DNA from 3 places in the Mycobacterium sp. NGS59 genome. Region 2 is predicted to be linked to each of the others. Evidence: predicted binding sites of a transcription regulator. Region 2 holds the regulator's gene; each other region holds the start of a gene.
The links. Region 2 encodes LexA, which represses DNA repair genes until DNA is damaged. Its sites were predicted from a motif close to CGAACANNTGTTCG; they were not measured.
Positions count from the first base shown of each region.

Region 1: cofD (2-phospho-L-lactate transferase) is a predicted target of LexA. The motif match lies at 2,702-2,715, and genes of this name have one in related genera.
Region 3: AC5Y46_RS21085 (HNH endonuclease signature motif containing protein) is a predicted target of LexA. The motif match lies at 5,185-5,198, and genes of this name have one in related genera.

Region 1 covers NZ_JCALCN010000017.1:66,330-73,837, forward strand. The annotation lists gene AC5Y46_RS18260 (NUDIX hydrolase) at 1-52, opposite strand, end outside; gene AC5Y46_RS18265 (coenzyme F420-0:L-glutamate ligase) at 93-1,442, opposite strand; gene cofD (2-phospho-L-lactate transferase) at 1,472-2,458, opposite strand; gene AC5Y46_RS18275 (WhiB family transcriptional regulator) at 2,808-3,164, shown strand; gene AC5Y46_RS18280 (metallopeptidase family protein) at 3,181-3,600, opposite strand; gene AC5Y46_RS18285 (DUF3499 domain-containing protein) at 3,773-4,252, shown strand; gene AC5Y46_RS18290 (phosphomannomutase/phosphoglucomutase) at 4,306-5,706, shown strand; gene AC5Y46_RS18295 (TobH protein) at 5,703-6,773, shown strand; gene manA (mannose-6-phosphate isomerase, class I) at 6,780-7,508, shown strand, end outside.
Region 2 covers NZ_JCALCN010000004.1:38,815-46,322, forward strand. The annotation lists gene AC5Y46_RS06740 (proteasome assembly chaperone family protein) at 95-1,066, shown strand; gene AC5Y46_RS06745 (alpha/beta fold hydrolase) at 1,108-2,133, shown strand; gene AC5Y46_RS06750 (peroxynitrite isomerase) at 2,158-2,643, opposite strand; gene nrdR (transcriptional regulator NrdR) at 2,661-3,122, opposite strand; gene AC5Y46_RS06760 (LysM peptidoglycan-binding domain-containing protein) at 3,211-3,717, opposite strand; gene lexA (transcriptional repressor LexA) at 4,011-4,679, shown strand; gene AC5Y46_RS06770 (LGFP repeat-containing protein) at 4,689-7,004, opposite strand; gene AC5Y46_RS06775 (acyl-CoA dehydrogenase family protein) at 7,452-7,508, opposite strand, start outside.
Region 3 covers NZ_JCALCN010000023.1:41,114-48,621, forward strand. The annotation lists gene AC5Y46_RS21065 (phosphatidylinositol mannoside acyltransferase) at 1-912, shown strand, start outside; gene AC5Y46_RS21070 (glycosyltransferase family 4 protein) at 912-2,036, shown strand; gene AC5Y46_RS21075 (NUDIX hydrolase) at 2,036-3,046, shown strand; gene AC5Y46_RS21080 (DUF1942 domain-containing protein) at 3,171-3,635, shown strand; gene AC5Y46_RS21085 (HNH endonuclease signature motif containing protein) at 3,644-5,128, opposite strand; gene pdxS (pyridoxal 5'-phosphate synthase lyase subunit PdxS) at 5,322-6,224, shown strand; gene tesB (acyl-CoA thioesterase II) at 6,234-7,070, shown strand; gene pdxT (pyridoxal 5'-phosphate synthase glutaminase subunit PdxT) at 7,067-7,508, shown strand, end outside.

The sequences.
Region 1 (7,508 bases), on a different contig from region 2:
CAGGTGTCTCCCAACCGCCCAGCAGTTCGATCACCGAGTCCCGGAGGTTCATCGCGCGCCTCGTCTGTCAAAACCCGCGCCGGCGGAGGTCTTCACTTGCGGATCAGCAGGTCGTCGACCGGGACCGGGTCGCGCAACCCGGCGGGCTCGGCCGGGTACCCGATGGCGATCGCGCCCAACGGTTCCCAGTCGGCGGGCAGCCCCAACTCGGCGCGGACCAAATCGGCGGCGAAGATCGTCGACCCGATCCAACAACTGCCGACTCCACGCACCGCCAGCGCGACCAGCAGCCCCTGCACGGCAGCCCCGACCGCGACGGTGAACATGGTGTGCTCGGCCTCGGTGCGCGCGGCATCGGGATAGCTGTGGGCGCCGTCCGGCACCAGCATGGGAATCACGACTTCTGGTGCGTCATAGAGGATCTGGCCGCGCGAGACCCGGCGGTCCACCGCGTCGGCGGGTCTGCCGTCGGCGGTGAGGTCCGCGCGCCACTTGTCCTTCATCCGGTCCAGCAGCCGGGTTCGGACCGTGGCGGTCTGCAGCCAGACGAACCGCACCGGGCGGGTGTGGTGGGGCGCCGGGGCGGTCAACGCCTCGGCGACGGCGGCTTCGACGAGTTCGGGTGGCACCGGCTGGTCGCTGAACTGGCGGATCGAACGACGCGACAGCTGCGCCTGACGACGGCCGAGATCCAGCGCCTCGGCGGTGCCCAGCCAGAACAGGTCCTCGGAACCGGCGCGCACCAACTGCCGCGCGCTCGAACCGTCGTCCACCGGGTCCAACCCGCGCACCACCGCGACCGGCATCGCGGTCAGCTTGCCCTTGACCAGGTCGGCGGCGGCGGCCACCTCGTCGGCGACGGCGATCTCGGTCACCACCAGATCGTTGCCGTACCGGTCGGCAGCCCCCGAATAGTTATGCAGCACAGCAATTCCCGCGCTGCCGATGGCGGCGTCGATCTGACCGTTGCGCCAGGCGCGGCCCATGGTGTCGGTGATGACGACGGCGACGGTGACGCCGAGCCGCGCGCGTAACCCGGCCCGCAGCGCGGCCGCGCTGCCGTCCGGGTCGACGGGCAACAGCGCCAATTCCGAACGGCCGACGTTGGATCCGTCCACCCCGGCGGCGGCCTGCACCAGGCCCAGCCGGTTCTCGGTGATCAACGTACGCTCCTTGCGGGCCAGCACCCGCACCGCTTCGCCGTCGACGAGCTTGCGGCGCAAGGTGTCTCGGCGCTCCGGATCGAGGGGTGCCGGAACCAGCCGGCCCTCGCATTTGGACACGACCTTGCTGGTGACCGCCAACACGTCCCCGTCGCGCAGCCACGGCGCCGCCGCGGCCAGGGCGGCACTGAGGTCGTCACCCGGACGGAACTCGGGAAGCCCGGTGACAGGCAGTATTTCGATCGCAGTCGCGGTGCCGTGCTCACCCGCCGGCGGCAGCGCCGGTTCGAAATGAGGACCGGGCCCGCTCACACCGCCACGCCCGCCAGATCCAGCCCGGCACGCACCATCTCGGCCGTCGCTGCCGGATCGCTCATCAACAACGGTATGGAACGCACGGTCACACCGTCGATTTCGGCGGTGTCGCCGTCGTGCACCAACCAGTGATCCAAGATCCCGGTGCCTCGGCGGGCACCGTAATACCGACCCACCGCCTGCGCGGTGCTATCCACACCGATCACCGAAAGGCAGGCATCGGCCATGCCGCGCAACGGCTTTCCCCCGATGATCGGTGAGTATCCGACGACTGCGGCGCCGGTGGCCCGCAGCGCGGCCCGGATGCCCGGCACCGCCAGGATGGCGCCCACGCTGACCACCGGATTGGACGGTGCCAGCATGATTACGTCGGCCTCACCGATGGCCGCCGTCGCTTCGGTTGTGGCGCTGGCCTTTTCGGCTCCGACGAAAGCGAAGCTGTGGGTGGGTACCTGGGCACGGTAACGCACCCACCACTCCTGGAAGTGAATCGCCCGCCGGGTCCCGGCTTCGGGGTCGGTGATCACCACGTGCGTCTCGCAGCGGTCGTCGCTGGCCGGCAGCAACCGTGCGCCGGGTTGCCAGCGGTCGCACAGCGCCGCGGTGATCTGCGACAGCGGGTAGCCGGCGTTGAGCATCTGAGTGCGAACCAAATGGGTGGCCAGGTCCCGGTCACCCAGGCCGAACCAGTCGGGCTGCACGCCATAGCGCGCGAGTTCCTCTTTGGCATGCCAGGTTTCGTCACGGTGACCCCAGCCGCGCTCCGGGTCCACCCCGCCGCCCAGGGTGTACATGCAGGTGTCCAGGTCCGGACAGATGCGTACGCCATGGATCCAGGCGTCGTCACCGATGTTGACCACGGCGGTCAGTTCATGCTCGGTCTGATCCGATCGAGCAAACTGCCCAAGGCCGAGCAACTGCTGCACGCCGAGCAGGAATCGGGCGCCGCCGACCCCGCCGACCAGCACGGTGACCTTCACACCGCAGGACAGTACCCGCCCCCCGAAACCGGGATCTCCTCGGTAACCACTGTGGCACAAGGGACTTGTGATACTACTGTGTCCGACACGCCCATGTGGCCGAACAACAGAAACGCCGAAATTCGATCACGAGATGGTATGGAAATGCGGCGAAGTGCTTGACCAGGGTCACCCGCCCGTGTCTAATCACATCAGTGTCATTTCCCGGTTGGCCGGCCGGTTCCGGTGTCGCAGACCGAGATTCGATCACTTGTTCGAATTGGGCATCTGTACATCAGAACAGTGGGAAACCATTTCATTCTCTATGCGAGGAGGCGGGGTCATGTCCTATGAGCACCTTCGGGGCGTAATGGGAGGCGTGCCGCACACCAACTCCGGCTCGGCCGTGACACATCTGCCGATGCCGACGGCACCGGTCCGTCCTCATCTCAGCGTCGTCCCGGATGCGCCCGCCGTATTCGAGCCCGAGCCGCTGCCGGAAGTCCCTGCCGACCAATGGCAGGACAAGGCGCTGTGCGCGCAGACCGATCCCGAGGCCTTCTTCCCGGAGAAGGGCGGCTCGACCCGCGAGGCCAAGAAGATCTGCCTGGGGTGCGAGGTCCGTCATGAATGCCTGGAGTACGCGCTGGCGCACGACGAGCGCTTCGGCATCTGGGGCGGCCTGTCCGAACGGGAACGCCGCCGCCTCAAGCGCGGCATCATCTGAGCCGCCCAGGCCAAGATCAGTCGTCGATCGTCGGGTCGATGACCGAGGGCTCCACGTCCAGATAGATGGCCACCTGCGCCACCAGGATCTCGTGCAGCAGGTCGCCGAGTTCGATGGTGTCCTTGGCTCGTCGCTCAATTGGCTTGCGAAACAACACGATTCGGGCCCGCGTGGCGTTGCCGCGCACGTCGACTCCGGCGGGAATCAGACGGGCCAGCGCGATCGGCCCGTCGGCGATCACCTCGGGCGGCCACTGCACGCTGCCGGGATCCTTGGCGGCGATCCGTGGGATCTCGTCGACGGCGACGTCCAGTTCCGACACCCGGTCCTGCCAGCGCCGCTCGATGGGTTCGTAGGCCTCGAGCACCGCCATGTCGAACCGCTCGGCGCGGCTGCGCCAGCCCGGCACCGTGGGCGGGAGCAACGGACCGCGCAGCTCGCGACCCCGCCGTCGGGACCGGTGCCCGGACGTCCCGGTCCAGCCGCCCCCCGGCCGACCACTGCGGCCGGAGCCGCGGGAATCGCTCACGCGCCGATGGTAACGGTTACACATCGGACCCCGCGTGTCCGGCGCTTCAGCGACGTTTACCCGCGATAGCCTTTCGAGCGTGAACGTACCCCGTCGCTGCTGCCGGCCCGGGTGTCCGCACTACGCAGTGGCAACGCTGACGTTCGTCTACTCGGACTCCACTGCGGTGGTCGGACCACTCGCCACCGCGCGGGAACCCCATTCCTGGGACCTGTGCGTCGGCCATGCCGGTCGCATCACCGCCCCGCGTGGCTGGGACCTGGTGCGCCACGCCGGCCCGCTCAATTGCGAGCCCGCCAATCCCGACGAGGACGACCTGGTGGCGCTGGCCGACGCGGTACGCGAGGGTGCCGTGGCCCGCGGAACTGCGATCGTCAACGGGTTCAGCACGCGCACAGACGGATACGACGGATACGACGACGTCCCGCGCGCCAACGGCGATCATCTGCATCCGGCCGGAGCGCACGCCGCGCCGAGCGGGTCCGTGTTGGCCCCGCCGGAACACCGGTCCGGACGCCGGCGTGGACACTTGCGGGTGCTGCCCGACCCGGCTGACTAAGGCGTCCCGATAGGCTGGCGGCCAAGAGTTCACGTCGTCAGGAGCGCTGCAGAATGTCATGGCCCGCGGAGGCTGTCCACCGTGTCATCAAGGCCTACGACGTTCGCGGACTGGTGGGCGAAGAGATCAACGAGCCGTTCGTCGCCGACGTCGGCGCCGCGTTCGCCCGGCTGATGCGCGGTGAGGGCGCCGGCCAGGTGGTGATCGGCCACGACATGCGTGACAGTTCCCCGTCGCTGGCGGCCGCGTTCGCCGACGGCGTCACCGGCCAGGGCCTGGACGTGGTGCGGATCGGGCTGGCCTCCACCGACCAGCTGTACTTCGCGTCCGGCCTGCTGGACTGCCCCGGCGCGATGTTCACCGCCAGCCACAACCCGGCGGCCTACAACGGCATCAAACTGTGCCGCAACGGCGCCAAACCCGTCGGCAAGGACACCGGACTGACGTCCATCAGCGAGGACCTGATCGCCGGGGTGCCGAACGCGCAGGACCGGCCGCGCGGGTCGGTCAGCGACAAAGACGTGCTGGTCGAGTACGGGGTGTACCTGCGTTCGCTGGTCAACACCGCCGACCTGCGCCCGTTGCGGGTGGCGGTGGACGCCGGTAACGGCATGGCCGGGCACACCGCCCCGGCAGTGCTGGGCGCGATCGGCTCGATCACGTTGCTGCCCTTGTACTTTGAGCTCGACGGCACGTTCCCCAATCACGAAGCCAACCCGCTGGACCCGGCGAACCTGGTGGACCTGCAGGACTTCGTGCGCGAAACCGGCGCCGATATCGGGCTGGCGTTCGACGGCGACGCCGACCGTTGCTTCGTCGTCGACGAACGCGGCCTGCCGGTCTCGCCGTCCACGGTCACCAGCCTGGTGGCCGCCCGCGAACTGGGCCGCGAGATCGGCGCCACCGTGATCCACAACGTGATCACCTCCCGCGCCGTGCCCGAGCTGGTGGCCGAACGTGGCGGCACACCGCTGCGCTCGCGGGTCGGTCACTCCTATATCAAGGCGCTGATGGCCGAGACCGGCGCGATCTTCGGCGGCGAACATTCGGCGCACTACTACTTCCGCGACTTCTGGGGCGCCGACTCCGGCATGCTGGCCGCGCTGTACGTGCTGGCGGCCCTCGGCGAGCAGCACCGACCGCTCTCGGAGCTGACCGCGGACTATCAGCGCTACGAATCCTCCGGTGAGATCAACTTCAAGGTCGCCGACGCACCGGCCTGTGTGGACGCGGTGCTCAAGACGTTCGGCAGCCGGATCCACTCCATCGATCACCTGGACGGGGTGACGGTGGACCTGGGCGACGGCAGCTGGTTCAACTTGCGCAGTTCCAACACCGAACCGCTATTGCGGCTCAATGTGGAGGGGCGCAGCATCGAGGATGTGGACGCGGTGGTCGCACAGGTCAGCGAAAGGATCGCGGCCCAGGGCGCCCGGTCCGGGGCCGGTACGTGAACGCCGTCGGGGCGATCGACCTCGAGGACGCCGACGGCCTGCTCGCCGCCGACCGGGACGGCCTGTTGCGGGCGGCGTCGATGGCCGGCGCGCAGGTGCGCACCGTGGCCGCCGCGCTGGAGGAAGGTGACCTGGATCCGCTGCGCGGGAACGACCGTGCGCGCAGCGTGATCTGGGTGGCCGGCCGCGGTACCGCCGAGACGGCGGGCGTCCTGCTGGCTTCGACCCTGACCACCGCCGCCGCCTCGCCGATCGTGCTGGCGACCGAGGCGCCGCCGTGGGTCGGGCCGCTGGACGTGCTGATCGTGGCCGGGGACGACCCCGGTGATCCGGCGCTGGTCGGCGCGGCCGCGACCGGGGTGCGCCGGGGCGCGCGGGTGGTGGTGGCGGCGCCGTACGAGGGTCCGCTGCGGGACTCGACGGCCGGCCGGGTCGCGGTGCTGGCGCCGCGGCTGTGGACGCCGGACGGGTTCGGGCTGTGCCGGTACCTGGCCGCCGGTCTGGCGGTGCTGCAGACCGTGGACCCCAGGCTGGGATTCGACCTCGCCGCGCTGGCCGACGAACTGGACGCCGAGGCGCTACGCAACAGCGCCGCGCGCGAGTTGTTCACCAATCCGGCCAAGACGCTGGCCGCGCGGATGACCGATTGCCGGGTCGCGTTGACCGGAGACAATGCCGCGACGCTGGCGCTGGCCCGGCACGGCAGTTCGGTGCTGCTGCGCAACGCTCAGCAGGTCGTCGCGGCCACCGGGCTGGCGGACGCGGTGACCGCGCTGCGCCACGGACCCGACGCTTACGGCAGCGTGACGGACGCGCTGTTCCACGACGAGCAGATCGACGGGCCGCTGCCGCAGCGGCTGCGGGTGCTGGCGCTGACGCTGAGCGCCGAGCGCACGGTCGTGGCCGCCCGGGTGGCCGGGCTCGACGACGTGTATCTGGTGGGGGCGCAGGACGACTCGGGTGTCACGACCACGCCGACCGCCACCCAGCGCGTGGAGGAGCAACTGGCAGTATTGGCCGTTCGGCTGGAAATGGCCGCGGTTTACCTGCGACTGGCACGGGGATAGAAGACGGTGGACTTGCTACGCGGAGCCTTGCGCACCTACGCCTGGGGATCGCGCATCGCCCTCGCCGAGTTCACCGGGCGGCCGGTACCGGCCGCGCATCCCGAGGCCGAACTGTGGTTCGGCGCCCACCCCGGCGACCCGGCCTTCTTGGAGACCGCCGACGGTGAGACCTCGTTGCTGGTGGCACTGACCGCCGACCCGGACGGACAGCTGGGCGCGGCGTCGCGGGCGCGGTTCGGCGACGTGCTGCCGTTCCTGGTCAAGGTGTTGGCCGCCGACGAACCGCTGTCGTTGCAGGCTCATCCGAGCGCCGCGCAGGCGGTCGAGGGATATCTGCGCGAAGAGCGACTGGGCATCCCGGTGAACTCGCCGGTCCGCAACTACCGCGACACCAGCCACAAGCCGGAGTTGCTGGTGGCGTTGCAGCCGTTCGAGGCGCTGGCCGGTTTCCGGCAGGTGGCACGCACCCGCGCGCTGCTCCAGGCGCTGGCCGTCTCCGACCTCGACCCGTTCATCGACCTGCTCGGTGACGGATCCGGCGACGGATCCGACGACGGATCCGGCGACGGATCCGACGACCAGTCCGACGCTGACGGCCTGCGCGCGCTGTTCACCACCTGGATCACCGCACCCCAACCCGACCTCGACGTCCTGGTGCCCGCTGTGCTCGACGGCGCCATCCACTACGTCAGTTCCGGCGCAACCGAATTCGCCGCTGAAGCCCGGACGGTGCTG
Region 2 (7,508 bases):
TCCGCACTTTCTACGGTGGGTGCGGTGTCGATTAGGCGAGACTGGTTAGGGCACCCTAGAGAGACCCATGAGCCCCCCGAAAGGAGGCACACTCATGTCCGATCATCCCGGCGAAGCTCAGGAATACCACCGCGGACAGCCAGGCATGTACGAGCTTGAGTTCCCCGCGCCGCAATTGTCGGCATCCGATGGCCGCGGCCCGGTTCTGGTGCACGCCTTGGAGGGTTTCTCCGACGCCGGTCACGCGATCCGGCTGGCCGCCGCTCACCTGAAGGCGGCGCTGGACACCGAGCTGGTCGCGTCCTTCGCGATAGACGAACTCCTGGACTACCGGTCCCGGCGGCCGCTGATGACGTTCAAGACCGACCACTTCACCAAGTACGACGATCCCGAACTGAACCTGTATGCGTTGCGCGACAGCGTCGGAACGCCGTTCCTGCTGTTGGCCGGGTTGGAACCGGACCTGAAGTGGGAACGTTTCATCAACGCGGTACGCCTGCTGGCCGAGCGACTCGGGGTGCGGCAGACGATCGGCCTGGGCACCGTCCCGATGGCCGTTCCGCACACCCGGCCCGTCACGATGACGGCGCACTCCAACAACGCCGAATTGATCGCCGACTTCACGCCGTGGATCTCCGAGATCCAGGTACCGGGCAGCGCGTCGAACCTGCTGGAGTACCGGATGGCGCAACACGGTCACGAGGTGGTCGGATTCACGGTCCACGTCCCGCACTACCTGACCCAGACCGATTACCCCGCCGCGGCGCAGGCCCTGCTGGAGCAGGTGGCCAAGACCGGATCGCTGGACCTGCCGGTGACGGCGCTGACCGAAGCGGCCGCGGAGATCCGGACCAAGATCGACGAACAGGTTCAGGCGAGCGCGGAGGTCGCTCAAGTGGTGAGCGCGCTTGAGCGCCAGTACGATGCGTTCATCGACGCTCAGGAAAACAGATCCCTGCTCGCCCGTGACGAGGATCTGCCCAGCGGAGACGAGCTCGGTGCGGAGTTCGAGCGCTTCCTGGCCCAGCAGGCCGAGAAAAAGCATGACGATCACGACCCTGGTTAGCCCCGGACGCCTTTGCAAGGCTCGATGACAAGGTTGGCGACATGACCGTGCGGACGCGCAATCTTCGCCCGGTGCGGGAAGTGACATCCCCGTCGCTGCAGTACCGCACCATCCACGGCTATAAGCGGGCGTTCCGCATCGCCGGGTCCGGTCCGGCGATCCTGCTGATCCACGGCATCGGTGACAACTCCACGACCTGGACCGGTGTCCACGCCAAGCTCGCCCAGCGGTTCACGGTCATCGCGCCGGATCTGTTGGGGCACGGCAAGTCTGACAAGCCGCGTGCCGACTACTCGGCGGCGGCGTACGCCAACGGCATGCGTGACCTGCTCAGCGTGCTGGACGTCGAGCGGGTCACCATCATCGGTCATTCCCTCGGTGGCGGGGTGGCGATGCAGTTCGCCTATCAGTTCCCCCACCTGGTCGAGCGACTGGTCCTGGTCGGCGCCGGCGGCGTCACCAAGGACGTCAACATCGCGCTGCGGTTCGCCTCGTTGCCGATGGGTGCCGAAGCGCTGGCGTTATTGCGGCTGCCCTTGGTGCTGCCCGCGGTCCAGTTGCTGGGCCGGGTGGCCGGTTTGGCCATCGGTTCGACGGCCATCGGCCGGGATCTGCCCAACATGCTGCGGATCCTGGACGACTTGCCGGAACCAACAGCCTCGTCGGCGTTCACCCGCACCCTGCGTGCGGTCGTGGACTGGCGCGGTCAGATCGTCACCATGCTGGACCGATGTTATTTGACCCAGGCCGTCCCGGTGCTGATCATCTGGGGCCGCAGAGATTCGGTCATCCCCGTGCGGCACGCCTACCTGGCGCACGCCGCCATGCCGGGCTCCCAACTCGAAATCTTCGAGGACGCAGCCCATTTCCCGTTTCACGACGACCCGGCTCGGTTCCTCGATCTCGTGCAGAGCTTCATCGACACCACCGCACCCCCCGACCACGACCAGGCCGCGCTGCGCGAACTACTCCGCAGCGGTGGCGGCGAAGCGACGGTCTCCGGGCCCGCCGACACCCGGCTGGCCGTGCTAAACGCCATAGGGGCCGACGAACGCAGCGCCACCTGAATCACGGCCGTCGACGTTGAGGTCTCAGGACTGTCGGCGCAACGTCGCGGACAGGTGGTGCTGGAGGCGTTGGCCGACAGCGGCCATGCGCAGCGAGTAGGACAGCTCGTTGCCGTCGACCCGGACCGACCGGGCCAGTGCCGACACTTCTTTGGCAGTCGGGGTCATTCCGACATCGGTTGTGGCCAAGTCGATTTCGACGACGCCGTCGCGCACCGAGTAGCTGCCGCCTTCGATCTCGGTGATGCCGCTGGGATGGGCAACCACCAGTTCCAGGTGGCCCTGTCGCGGCACTCGAAGATAGCCCGTCTCGGCGTGCAGCGGTTTGCCGTCGGCGACGGCTTTCGTTTTCTGTCCATAGCTCAGGAAAGGCTTGCCCACGTGGGAGAAGACGACCTCTTCGAAGTATTCGAACGACTCGATGGTCGGGTACTCCCCCGCCCCACGCCCCGCCCAGGTACCCAGCAGCGGCGCCAGCGCAGCGACGTCGGGATGAAGTTGGGCGGCCATCGGTCGGAAGACGCCGTTCAGCCCGGGGCCGATACGTTGCGGTGCGCGCGCAGCGCCTCGATCTCGCGTTCGAAATCGTCGGCTGAGGAAAAGGACCGGTACACCGAGGCGAAGCGCAGGTAGGCGACTTCGTCGAGTTCGCGCAACGGACCCAGGATGGCCAGCCCGACCTCATGGCTGGGGACCTCCGGCCCGGCGGCCCGCACCGCGTCTTCCACCTGTTGGGCGAGCAGGTTCAGCGCGTCGTCGTCGACCTGGCGCCCCTGGCAGGCGCGGCGCACACCACTGATCACTTTCTCCCGGCTGAACGGCTCGGTGACGCCGCTGCGCTTGACCACTGCGAGCACCGCGGTCTCGACGGTGGTGAAGCGGCGTCCGCATTCCGGACACGACCGGCGACGGCGAATTGCCTGGCCTTCATCGGTTTCCCGGGAGTCAATGACCCGGGAATCGGGATGCCGGCAGAAAGGGCAGTGCAATGGCCGCTCCTTTGCCACGCCGTGACGTCCGGATAACAGAACACCCCGAGAGTACCCGCGCGACCTGCCGAGCCCGGGTTGCGGCCGGTCAGCCGACCGGTGCGATCAGGGTCTGGCCTGCGGTCACCGCGCTGGAGTCCAGCGCGTTGAGGTCACGGATGCGTTCGACGACGTCGCGCACGGGTGCGCCCGGCGCCACGCGGACCGCGAGATCCTGCAGAGACTCGCCCGGCTCGACCCGCACCACCGCCAGCGCGGCGGGCACCTGCGGCGCCGCCTCGACCGATTCGCCGTGGACCATGCTGCCGAAGTTGGCCATCAGCCCTAACCAGAGGGTGATGACACCGGCGGCCAGGGCCAGCCCGATCGTGGTTGCCACACTGACCGGCCGTCTGCGGTGGACAACGGTCGACCTCGCGACACCGGTGCCGTAGTAGCGCATCGGCGCGCCCGCCGGGCGCGACGGGCCCGGCCTGTTCGACCGTGGCTGACCGGACCGATAGGAGGGAAACTCGCGAATCGGCCTGTTCAGAGGCCTGTTCAACGGGCTCTGCGCGTTGCTGGCGCGATGCGGACCCGCGTAGATGAGTGTCATGCCGTTTCCCTCCGGTCGACTACTTATCGCTCGTGTGTTCGACACTAGTCGCTCATGTGTTCGACAACCGAACATTTGAGCGAGCGTGTCGCACGAGCAAAACCGTAGACCTCACCACCGACAAGTTTTTTGTCGGTGCAACCAGCTGGTGACTTTCAGATACCCGGTACGCGCCGAAGTTACACACTTGTGATTCATTTTGTTTCCGCAGATCGGCGGCCCTCGACGGCGCGACGACACGCCGGTCGAACACATGTTTGATTCTTGGACGGAGTGGGGTTACATTCAGTGCCATGAGCGACAGCAACGACACCCCGGCCGATGCGACGCTGACTGACCGACAGCGAACAATCCTGGACGTCATCCGCGCGTCGGTGACCACCCGCGGATATCCGCCGAGCATCCGGGAGATCGGTGATGCCGTCGGTCTGACGTCGACGTCCTCGGTGGCACACCAACTGCGCACCCTGGAGCGCAAGGGCTACTTGCGGCGGGACCCGAACCGCCCGCGTGCTGTCGACGTGCGCAGCGCCGACGACACGGTGACGCCTCCGCTCACCGATGTAGCGGGTTCGGATGCGTTGCCGGAGCCGACTTTCGTCCCAGTGCTGGGACGCATCGCCGCCGGCGGGCCGATCCTGGCCGAGGAGGCCGTCGAGGACGTCTTCCCCCTACCCCGCGAGCTGGTCGGCGAAGGGACGCTGTTCCTGCTCAAGGTCGTCGGTGAGTCCATGGTCGAAGCCGCCATCTGCGATGGGGACTGGGTGGTGGTGCGCCAGCAGAACGTCGCCGACAACGGCGACATCGTCGCGGCGATGATCGACGGCGAGGCCACCGTCAAGACATTCAAGCGGGCCGGCGGTCAGGTGTGGCTGATGCCGCACAACCCGGCATTCGACCCGATTCCCGGCAACGACGCGATCGTGCTGGGCAAGGTGGTCACCGTCATCCGCAAGGTGTAGCCGCCGGCGTCAGTCGGCCCGGACGAAACCGTTGGCGCGCGCGGCGTCCTCGTTGGCGAACCAGATCTCGGCCAGTGTGTCGTGATAGAGCGCGCTGTTGGGCGTGTAATACAGACCGAACCGGGCGCTGGCCTTGATCGGATAGCCGTCCGGGGCCCGGTAGGGGTCGTCGTCGAGCGGCAGGTGGATCGTCGGACGCACCGCGGCGCTGCCGGCCGGTGCCGCCGCCGGCGCCTCGGCCTGCGGAGCCGCTCCGAACGGCGTGCCGGCTTCGGCGGCGTAGCCGGCCGGGTCCGCGGCCGCATGCCGTCCCGTTCTCGCCTCGGGCACCGGATCGGTGTCCGGTGGCGACGCCAGGTCGGGTGACTCGCCTTCCGCGTCGTCCCTGAGTTCGTCTTGCGGGTAGCGGGCCCCCGCATATTCGTCGAGGTATGGCTCGTCCGGCTCGATTTCCGGGATCTCCGGAACTTCCGGGATTTCCGGCTCTTCCCGGGAGTGCGGCACTTCGGGGACGTCCGCGTCCGGCACGTACGTCGGTGGCGCCGAGAGTTCGGGCACGTAGTCCTCCGGCCCTACCCGTTCCGGAACCCGCGGCTCCTCCTCGAAAGGTTCCCCGTAGCCCTCGTGCGACACCACCGGGATGGGCGTGGTGCCCACCGCGTCGGGGTCCTCGTCGTACTCCTCATACGAGGACGAGTCGTAGCTCTCGTCGGCATCGTGGGTGAATTCGTCGTCGTCGGCGTCCTGCTCGACCGGGAGGACCGCCGTCGCCCCACCCCGGGACCAGCTGACCCGGGCTCCCGAGCCGGCGTCGGGATGGTCCTCGACGTGCTGGTCGTGCTCGTCGGCCGGGGGGAACCGCTCAGAACCGTAATCGATGTCCTCGCGCGGCCAGCGCCCTTCCGCGCCGGGGTCATAGTCCACACCGGCGTTGCGGTCCGGGTCCGGGTCGAAGACGGGTGCATCGGGACCCGCGGCGCGGCGCCTGCGCAGACCCAACACCACCAACACGCACATCAGGACCAGCAACAGCACCGGCACGGCCGCGATCAGCCACCACCAGTGGAAGGTGAACTTCTTGCCCGCCGGGGGTGAGGCCGAATTGCTGGGCTGATTCTGTCCCGAAACCTGGAGTCCGGACAGCAGCGGCGCCAGATTCGCCGGATCGGTGCTGAAGGTGTTCTTGGCGCGGTTCCAGGAGATCTTGCCGCCGGTGAACTTCTGCGACACCACGTCACCGTCCACCGTCTGGTCAGCCACCGGCGCACCGAGTTTGCCGGTGGCGCCCTTGAGCTTGTCCCACGCGGCCTTCATGGCCCCGCGCACGACGAAGGCGCCGTGGTCGGGGGTCCAGAAGATCACCGGCTTGTCCGCCGCGGAGAACGTCGCGACGCGGCTGGCTGGAGTGATCCCGCCGTCTGCCTCGTTGGCGACGGGGAAGCCCAGATCGCTGCTGACCGGCCCGCCCAGCGCCTCATACTTCTGCAGGATCGGTCCCTCGACGGCGTTGGCGCCGGTCGCCGGGCTGAAGAAGATCTTGCCGCCGTTGAAGTCCTGAGCGACGCCGTCGCCGCCGATCGGGTACTGGTTGCCCTTCTTGGCGCCCAGCGGCCCGTTGGCGCCGCCGGCGGCACGCCAGGACATGTTGATGGCGGCGGTGGGGTCGATCGCCACCTGCAGCCCCTTGAGCTGCTCGGCCAGGCCCGGCGGATTGGTGCTGAACTCCTTGGTCTTGCGGTTCCAGGACACCTCACCACCGGTGAACTTCTGCGAAGTCACCTCGGCGTCATAGGTCTCGTCGCCGATCGGGGCGCCCAGCACCCCGCCCGAGCTGCCCAGCTTGTCCCAGGCGGCGTTGAGCGCGCCACGCACCACGAACGCGCCGTGGTCGGGCGTCCAGAAGATCACCGGGTTGTCGCTGGCTGCGAACGTGCTGACGCGGCTGTCCGGTCCGGCGAGGCCCGGAACTTCGTTGATGGACGGAAATCCCAGGTCGCTGCCCGCCGGTCCGCCCAAAGATTCGTACTTGTCCAGAATGGGGCCGAACATGAACTTGGCGCCGGTAGCCGGCGTGAAGTACATCTTGCCGCCGTCGAAGTCCAGCGCGAATCCGTCGCCCACGGGATAGACGTCGCCCTTCCGGGCGCCCAGCGTGGACGTGTCGCCGCCGGCCTTCTCCCACGCGGCCATCATGGCCGCCTCGGCGTCGCCGATCGGAGACGCCGACGCTGTCGGCGCCAGCAGCGTGACGGCCAACGCGCCAGCCGCCAAGCCCAGCAGCGCCCGCCCGACCAGCTTGCTCAAATGACCTCTCCGCCCGTTCACCAAGCCTCCCAGCTGATGCCCTGCCCACCCGGCGAGCCGGCGGATCCACCGCCGTGGGCCGTTCCCCAGCTACGAATCGCATCGCGGCCGGGCTCGCATAACTTTGCTCTAGCGAACGAGAAATGCGAAGTCAAATTGTAGATACTACGGAAACGGATATCGACCCGATGTCGAAATGATGCGGTGCTGCGTCCGTGTCGCGAGAAATCCCGGAGCCGGCTGAGGGTCCTGCGGATCGTCGCCGACGGTCCGGCAAATTCTCTACCGTAGCGGGACAAAGCCCAGCTCACGACGGCCCTGCACACCGGGCAACGGAATGCACCTCGTCCCCGTCAACGCACGCGCTACGCACGCACCGACGTTACGTCAGGACTCGATCCCGTCAACGTTGTGCATCGGGTCCGTACGCGATGTGTCCGGCGGACGAACAACGCGAGGCGGCCTCGGTCAGACGCCCAGGCTGCGGCCGATGATCTCCTTCATGATCTCGGTCGTCCCGCCGTA
Region 3 (7,508 bases), on a different contig from region 2:
CCCCGTGAACTGGTCACCGGTGCCGCCTCCGACTGGGCGTACGCCACCGGCTGGATGGCGGTTCGGGCGTTGCCGGAGTTCGCCGCCCGCAACGCATTCGACGCCGGTGCGCGTTACGCCGCCCGCCGCGGCGGGCCGCAGCAGCTGCGCAAGAACCTGGCCCGGGTGATCGGGGTGCCGCCCGACCGGGTGCCGAAGTCGTTGATGCGCGCCTCGCTGCAGTCCTACGCCCGGTACTGGCGGGAGGCGTTCCGGCTGCCCACCATGGACCACCGCGAGCTGACGCGGCAACTCGACGTCGGGACGCACGGCCAGGACAACCTGAATGCGGCGCTGGCCGCGGGACGTGGCGTCGTGCTCGCCCTGCCGCACAGCGGCAACTGGGACATGAACGGGCTGTGGCTGGCGCAGACGCACGGCACCTTCAGCACCGTCGCCGAGCGGCTCAAACCGGAGTCGCTGTATCGCCGTTTCATCGACTACCGCGAAGGCCTCGGCTTCGAGGTGATCCCACACTCCGGCGGGGAGCGGCCGCCCTTCGAGACGTTGTGTGATCGCTTGCGCGACAACAAGATCGTGGCATTGATGTCCGACCGCGACCTCACCCGCACCGGGGTCGAGGTCAACTTCTTCGGCGAACCCACCCGGCTGCCTGCCGGTCCGGCCAAGCTCGCGATCGCCACCGGGGCCGCCCTGCTGCCGTCGCACTGCTGGTTCGAAGGCAACGACTGGGCCTGCAACATGCAGACGCCGCTGGACACCAGCAGCGGCGATGTCCGCGCCATCACCCAGGCGCTGGCCGACGAGTTCGCGCGCAATATCGCCGCCCATCCCGCAGACTGGCACATGCTGCAACCGCAGTGGTTGGCCGATCTGTCGGACGACCGTCGGGCGTGGTTGAAGGGCGGCTGATGCGGATCGGGATGGTCTGCCCCTACTCGTTCGATGTGCCGGGCGGGGTGCAGTCGCACGTACTGCAACTGGCCGACGTGATGACCGCCCGCGGGCACCACGTCAGCGTGCTCGCGCCGGTCTCGTCGGAGACGTCGCTACCCGACTACGTCGTCTCCGCCGGCAGGGCGGTTCCCATCCCCTACAACGGGTCAGTGGCCCGGTTGCGGTTCGGGCCGGCCACCCACCGCAAGGTCAAGAAATGGCTCGCCGAAGGCGATTTCGACGTGCTGCATCTACACGAGCCCAGCGCTCCGAGCCTGTCGTTGCTGGCCCTCAACATCGCCGAGGGGCCGATCGTGGCGACGTTTCACACCTCGACCACCAAGTCGGTGGCCATGTCGGTGTTGGGCGGCATGTTGCGTCCCCGGTTCGAGAAGATCATCGGCCGGATCGCGGTGTCCGACCTGGCCCGGCGCTGGCAGATGGAATCGGTCGGCTCTGACGCGGTGGAGATCCCCAACGGCGTCGACGTCGACTTCTTCGCGTCCGCGTCTGCGCTGGACGGCTACCCGCGACCCGGCAAGACCGTGCTGTTCCTGGGGCGCTACGACGAGCCCCGCAAGGGTATGGCGACGTTGCTGGCCGCCATGCCCGCGGTGCTGGAGCGCTTTCCCGACCTGCAACTGCTGATCGTCGGTCGCGGAGACGAAGACGAATTGCGTTCTCAGGCAAGCGGATTCGTCGACAATATCCGGTTCCTGGGTCAGGTGGACGAGGACGGTAAAGCCGCCGCAATGTGCAGCGCCGACGTCTACTGCGCGCCCAACACCGGCGGTGAGAGCTTCGGCATCGTCTTGGTGGAGGCGATGGCCGCCGGCACCGCGGTGGTGGCCAGCGACCTCGACGCGTTCCGGCGGGTGCTGCAGGACGGTGCGGTAGGGCGGTTGGTCCCGGTGGACGACAGCGGCGCGCTGGCCGAGGCGCTGGTCGCCGTGCTGGGAGACGACGAGTTGCGCGGCCGATACGTGACGGCCGGCGCCGAGGCGGTCCGCCGCTACGACTGGTCGGTGGTGGCCAGCCAGATCATGCGCGTCTACGAGACGGTCGCCGGGTCGGGCGTCAAGGTGCAGGTGGCCAGCTGATGGCGTGGCTGATCGCCGCGCTCGTCGTTGTGGTCCTGCTGGCGTTCGCTGCCTGGGGGTATCAGCGCGCGAACCGGCTGGACCGGTTGCACGTGCGCTACGACCTGTCCTGGCAGGCGCTGGACGGGGCCCTGGCGCGGCGCGCGGTGGTGGCGCGCGCGGTAGCGATCGATGCCTACGGCAACGCGCCCGAAGGTAGGCGGCTGGTTGAGTTGGCCGACGCCGCCGAACGCGCGCCCCGCACCGGGCGCGAGACCGCGGAGAACGAGCTGTCGGCCGCGCTGGCGATGGTGGATCCGGCGTCGGTGCCGGCCGCTTTACTGGCTGAGCTCGCCGACGCCGAAGCGCGGGTACTGCTGGCCCGCAGGTTCCACAACGACGCGGTGCGCGACACCCTGGTGCTCGCCGAGCGGCGCATGGTGCGGCTCTTCCGGCTCGGCGGAAGAGCACCGCTGCCAACGTACTTCGAGATCGTCGAACGCCCGCACGCCCAGGCGCACACCGACCACGAACTCAACCACCGCACCTCGGCGCGGGTGGTGCTGCTCGACGAAGCCGGGGCCGTGCTGCTGTTGTGCGGGTCGGATCCCGCGTTGGCTGATGCCCCGCGGTGGTGGTTCACCGTCGGCGGGGAAGTGCTCGACGGCGAGCGGCTGGCCGAAGCCGCGGCCCGCGAGCTGGCCGAGGAAACCGGGCTCTCGGTGGCGCCGACGGAGATGGTCGGCCCGATCTGGCGGCGCGACGAGGTGTTCGAGTTCAACGGGACCATGATCGACAGCGAGGAGTTCTACCTGGTGCACCGCACCCGTCGGTTCGAGCCGACGCTGGACGGACGCACCGAGCTGGAGCGTAGCTACATCCACGGCGCCCGCTGGTGTGACGCCGCGGATATCGCGGCCCTGGAGGGTGCCGGTGAGTTGGTGTATCCGCGCCAGCTCGGCGAGTTACTGGTGGTGGCTGGCGAGCTCGCTGACAACCGCGACGCGGTGGTTCCGCAGTCGATCCGCTGACTGAAGCATCTGTTGTCAGGTGCCGAGCAGGTTTGAAGTCCTGTGTGTTGGCTAGAACTCACTTTGTGGTCCGAAGTATGCGGCTCCCACTTTCAGCGCACGAACACAGGGGAAGGAGTCTTCAATGATGTTCCCGAGGATCGCAGTGAAGACGAAAACGATGGCGGCTGCCAGTATCGCGGCGGCAGCGATTCTGACGGCGGCACCCGCAATGGCGGACCCGCAGGCCGTCGCATTCGGCCAAGCGGCAGAGATCGCCGGGGCAGCCGGCGTTGGATCCATCAGCTACACAGTGGGTAACCTGCAGCCCAGCGGAAACAATGACGGCGCATGGTATTCCGAGGTAACGGCCCGGGGCGTCAGCGGCTCGCCGACTCCGAACATCGCCAACTTCAACGCCCGCGCCGCGAACAGCTCCACCTATGCGGTCATGAAGGGCAACCAGCCGGACGGCCTGCCGAACCAACCACTCATGGCGGGCACCGAAGTGACCGGGAAGCTGTACTTCGACGTCAAGAACGGCCCAGCGCCCGACAGCGTCGTGTACCGGGACGCCGGCGGCACTGACAAGGTCGTCTGGAAGGGCTGACCGCCCACCTAGAAGGGTGGGGGTTCGTCGTCGGGGCCTGGTGGTGGGCTGGTGTCGGTCCAGCCGGTGACGCTGGCGTGGCGGTTGGCCATGCGGGCTTGGTGGTTGTGTCGGCGTTCGGCGGTGACGCGCTGAGCGCGGTTTTGGGCGCGGGTGCGGCGGCGTTTGGGCATCATCGCGCCGCGTTGGGCGCAGTGGTCTTGGGGCGCAATGGTTTCGGGGGTGGGCATGCCGCCGACGGCGGTGCACAGGCTGGGGAACAGCAGGGCGCTGCCGGGGGTGGTGACGTGGGTGTCTCCGGCCGGGGAGGTCAGGATCAGGGTGCCGTCGGCCAGTTGCTGTTCGGTCCAGCCCCAGAAGGTTTTGACCAAATGGTGGGTACGGCAGTAGCACTTGGTGTTGGCCGCGTGGGTGGGCCCGCCTTGCGACCACGGGATCGTGTGATCCAGGTCACACTGGGTGGCGGGTACGTCGCAACCCGGCCAGCGGCACGTCAGGTCGCGACAGCGCACGAAATCGGCCAACGCTTTCGACGGGCGGTACTGCGGTTCGGGGGCGCAGTAGCCGGGGTGCACGAGCGGCACCTGTGTGGCGGTCTGGGCCAACTCGGCCAGCAGTTCGGGGGTGATGAGCCCTTCGGCGCCGATCATCGCCGCCGGGTTGTCGGCGGTGCCGTTGAGGCTGTCGTGGGTGGCGATGACATGGATGACGACCGGGCCGGCCGGTGGGCGGGTGGCCGCGGTGCAGTCCGGGCGGTCGCAGCGGCAGGCCAGGCGCTCGTTGCCGGCGGCCAGGGCCCCGATGGCATCGGCGCGGCGTTGGGTGCGGGTGCGCGGGTCATGGCAGCACACGGTGGCCGCCAGCGCGGACAGTTTGTCGTCCAGGGCGCGGGCATCGGGGCTGGCCAGGTGGCCTTGGATGTCGCTGAGGCCTTCGAAGTCTTCTCCGATGTAGATCTCGCGGTCGCGCTGGCGTTTTTTGCGCCGGCGCACCGCATCGAGGTCGAGGCGGGCCACGATCTTGTCGACCTGCGCCGAGAGCCGCCAGCCGCTCAGGGCGGGCCAGCGGGTGATGTTGGTGGCCACCAACGCATCCACCCGGGCCAGCACCTGGGGGTCCTCGATCAGATCGGTGCGCGAGACCACCGTGGCGAACGCCGAAAAACCGATGTCCCCGCGTTCGAACACCGCCGCGGTCTGGGGCAAACGTTCCCCCATGGCGCGGGCATAGTGGACTTTGCCCGAGGCCCAGGACTGACTGATCTTCAGGCCCGCGGCCACTTCGGCGGCCACCGCGGCCGTGGTGTCGATCGCCCACGCCTGGGTTTCGGCGCTACGGGAGAGCCGATAGCTAAACAGCTGCCAGATCGCGGCCAACTGGGTGGCCTCGGCCTGGTTGATCAGCCGATCGCAGGCTTGAATATGGGTCATCCACGCCGTGGACGCCGCGGTGGTCTCGCTCAACGCCTCCCGGTGGGCGAACACCGCCCCCATCGACTCCTCGAACTGCGCCACCTTCGCCGCGGCGACAGCCTCCGGATCCGATTGTTCGAACATACGTTCGATACTACCACAATCACGCGTGCTGGGTCAGGTGGCTTCTCCGCCAGTTCCGTCAACGCGTCGGAAAATCCGATTTGCCCTGGGCCACTAGACTGGTGCACCGAGTCGAGAGCCGAGGAGCGTAGTGAACACCCAGCAGAACGGGGCCCAAACCGGTACCGCCCGCGTCAAACGAGGCATGGCCGAAATGCTCAAGGGCGGCGTCATCATGGACGTCGTCACCCCCGAGCAGGCCCGCATCGCCGAAGGCGCCGGCGCCGTCGCGGTGATGGCACTGGAACGGGTGCCCGCCGACATCCGCGCCCAGGGCGGGGTCTCGCGGATGAGCGACCCCGACATGATCGAGGGCATCATCGACGCGGTCACCATCCCGGTGATGGCCAAGGCCCGCATCGGGCACTTCGTCGAGGCGCAGATCCTGCAGAGCCTCGGCGTGGACTACGTCGACGAGTCCGAGGTGCTCACGCCGGCCGACTACACCCACCACATCGACAAGTGGCAGTTCACCGTGCCGTTCGTGTGCGGTGCCACCAATCTCGGTGAGGCGCTACGGCGTATCACCGAGGGTGCGGCCATGATCCGGTCCAAGGGTGAGGCGGGCACCGGCGACGTCTCCAATGCCACCACGCACATGCGCGCCATCGGCGGCGAGATCCGTCGGCTCACGTCGTTGTCCGAAGACGAATTGTTCGTTGCCGCAAAGGAATTGCAGGCCCCGTATGAGCTCGTCGTCGAGGTGGCCCGGGCGGGCAAGCTGCCGGTGACCCTGTTCACCGCCGGTGGCATCGCCACGCCGGCCGACGCCGCGATGATGATGCAACTCGGCGCCGAGGGCGTGTTCGTCGGCTCCGGGATCTTCAAGTCCGGCGACCCCGCGCAGCGGGCGGCGGCGATTGTCAAGGCCACCACCTTCTACGACGACCCCGACGTGCTGGCCAAGGTGTCGCGTGGCCTGGGTGAGGCGATGGTCGGCATCAACGTCGAGGAGATCGCGGAGCCGCACCGGCTGGCTCAACGCGGCTGGTAAAAACATCCCGTGGCCATCGAAGAGATCCTCGATCTCGAGCAACTCGAGGTCAACATCTATCGCGGCAGCGTGTTCAGTCCTGAATCCGGTTTCCTGCAGCGCACTTTCGGCGGGCATGTGGCCGGCCAATCGCTGGTGTCGGCGGTGCGCACGGTCGACCCGCGCTACCAGGTCCACTCGCTGCACGGATATTTCCTGCGGCCCGGGGACGCCAAGGAGCGCACGGTGTTCATCGTCGAGCGCACCCGCGACGGTGGATCCTTTGCTACGAGGCGGGTCAACGCCATCCAGCACGGCGAGATCATCTTCAGCATGGGCGCCTCCTTCCAGACCGACCAGGAAGGCATCAACCACCAGGACGCGATGCCCGCGGCACCGCCCCCGGACGGACTGCCGGGCCTGGATTCGGTCAAGGTGTTCGACGACGCCGGATTCAAGCAGTTCGAAGAATGGGACGTCTGCATCGTCCCCCGTGACCTGTTGAAGCTGTTGCCGGGCAAGGCATCTCAGCAGCAGGTGTGGTTTCGGCACCGGGACCCGCTGCCGGACGATCCGGTGCTGCACATCTGCGCGCTGGCCTATATGAGCGACCTGACGCTGCTGGGCTCGGCGCAGGTCACGCACATGCAAGAACGCGAGCACCTGCAGGTCTCGTCGTTGGACCACGCCATGTGGTTCATGCGCGCGTTCCGTGCCGACGAATGGTTGCTGTACGACCAGTCCTCACCGTCGGCCGGCGGCGGCCGATCGCTGTGCCAGGGCAAGATCTTCAATCAGAGCGGCGAGATGGTAGCCGCGGTGATGCAGGAGGGGCTGACCCGCTTCAAGCGCGGTTATCAGCCGTGAGCGCGCCCAGAGTCGGCGTGCTGGCCTTGCAGGGCGACACCCGCGAGCATCTCGCGGCGCTGCGGGAAGCCGGCGCCGAGGCCAGCACGGTACGGCGGCGCGCCGAACTCGAGGCCGTGGACGGATTGGTGATCCCCGGCGGGGAGTCCACCGCGATGAGCCATCTGCTGCGCGATTTCGACCTGCTGGAGCCGCTGCGCGCCCGGCTAGCCGACGGGTTGCCCGCCTACGGCGCTTGTGCCGGGATGATCCTGCTGGCCAGCGAGATCCTGGACGCGGGCGCCGACGGACGCGCGGCGCTGCCGTTGCGTGGTATCGATATGACGGTGCGGCGCAACGCTTTTGGACGTCAGGTCGACTCGTTCGAGGGCGACATTCCGTTCGACGGGCTGGACGGCCCGGTGCGCGCGGTGTTCATCCGGGCGCCGTGGGTGGAGC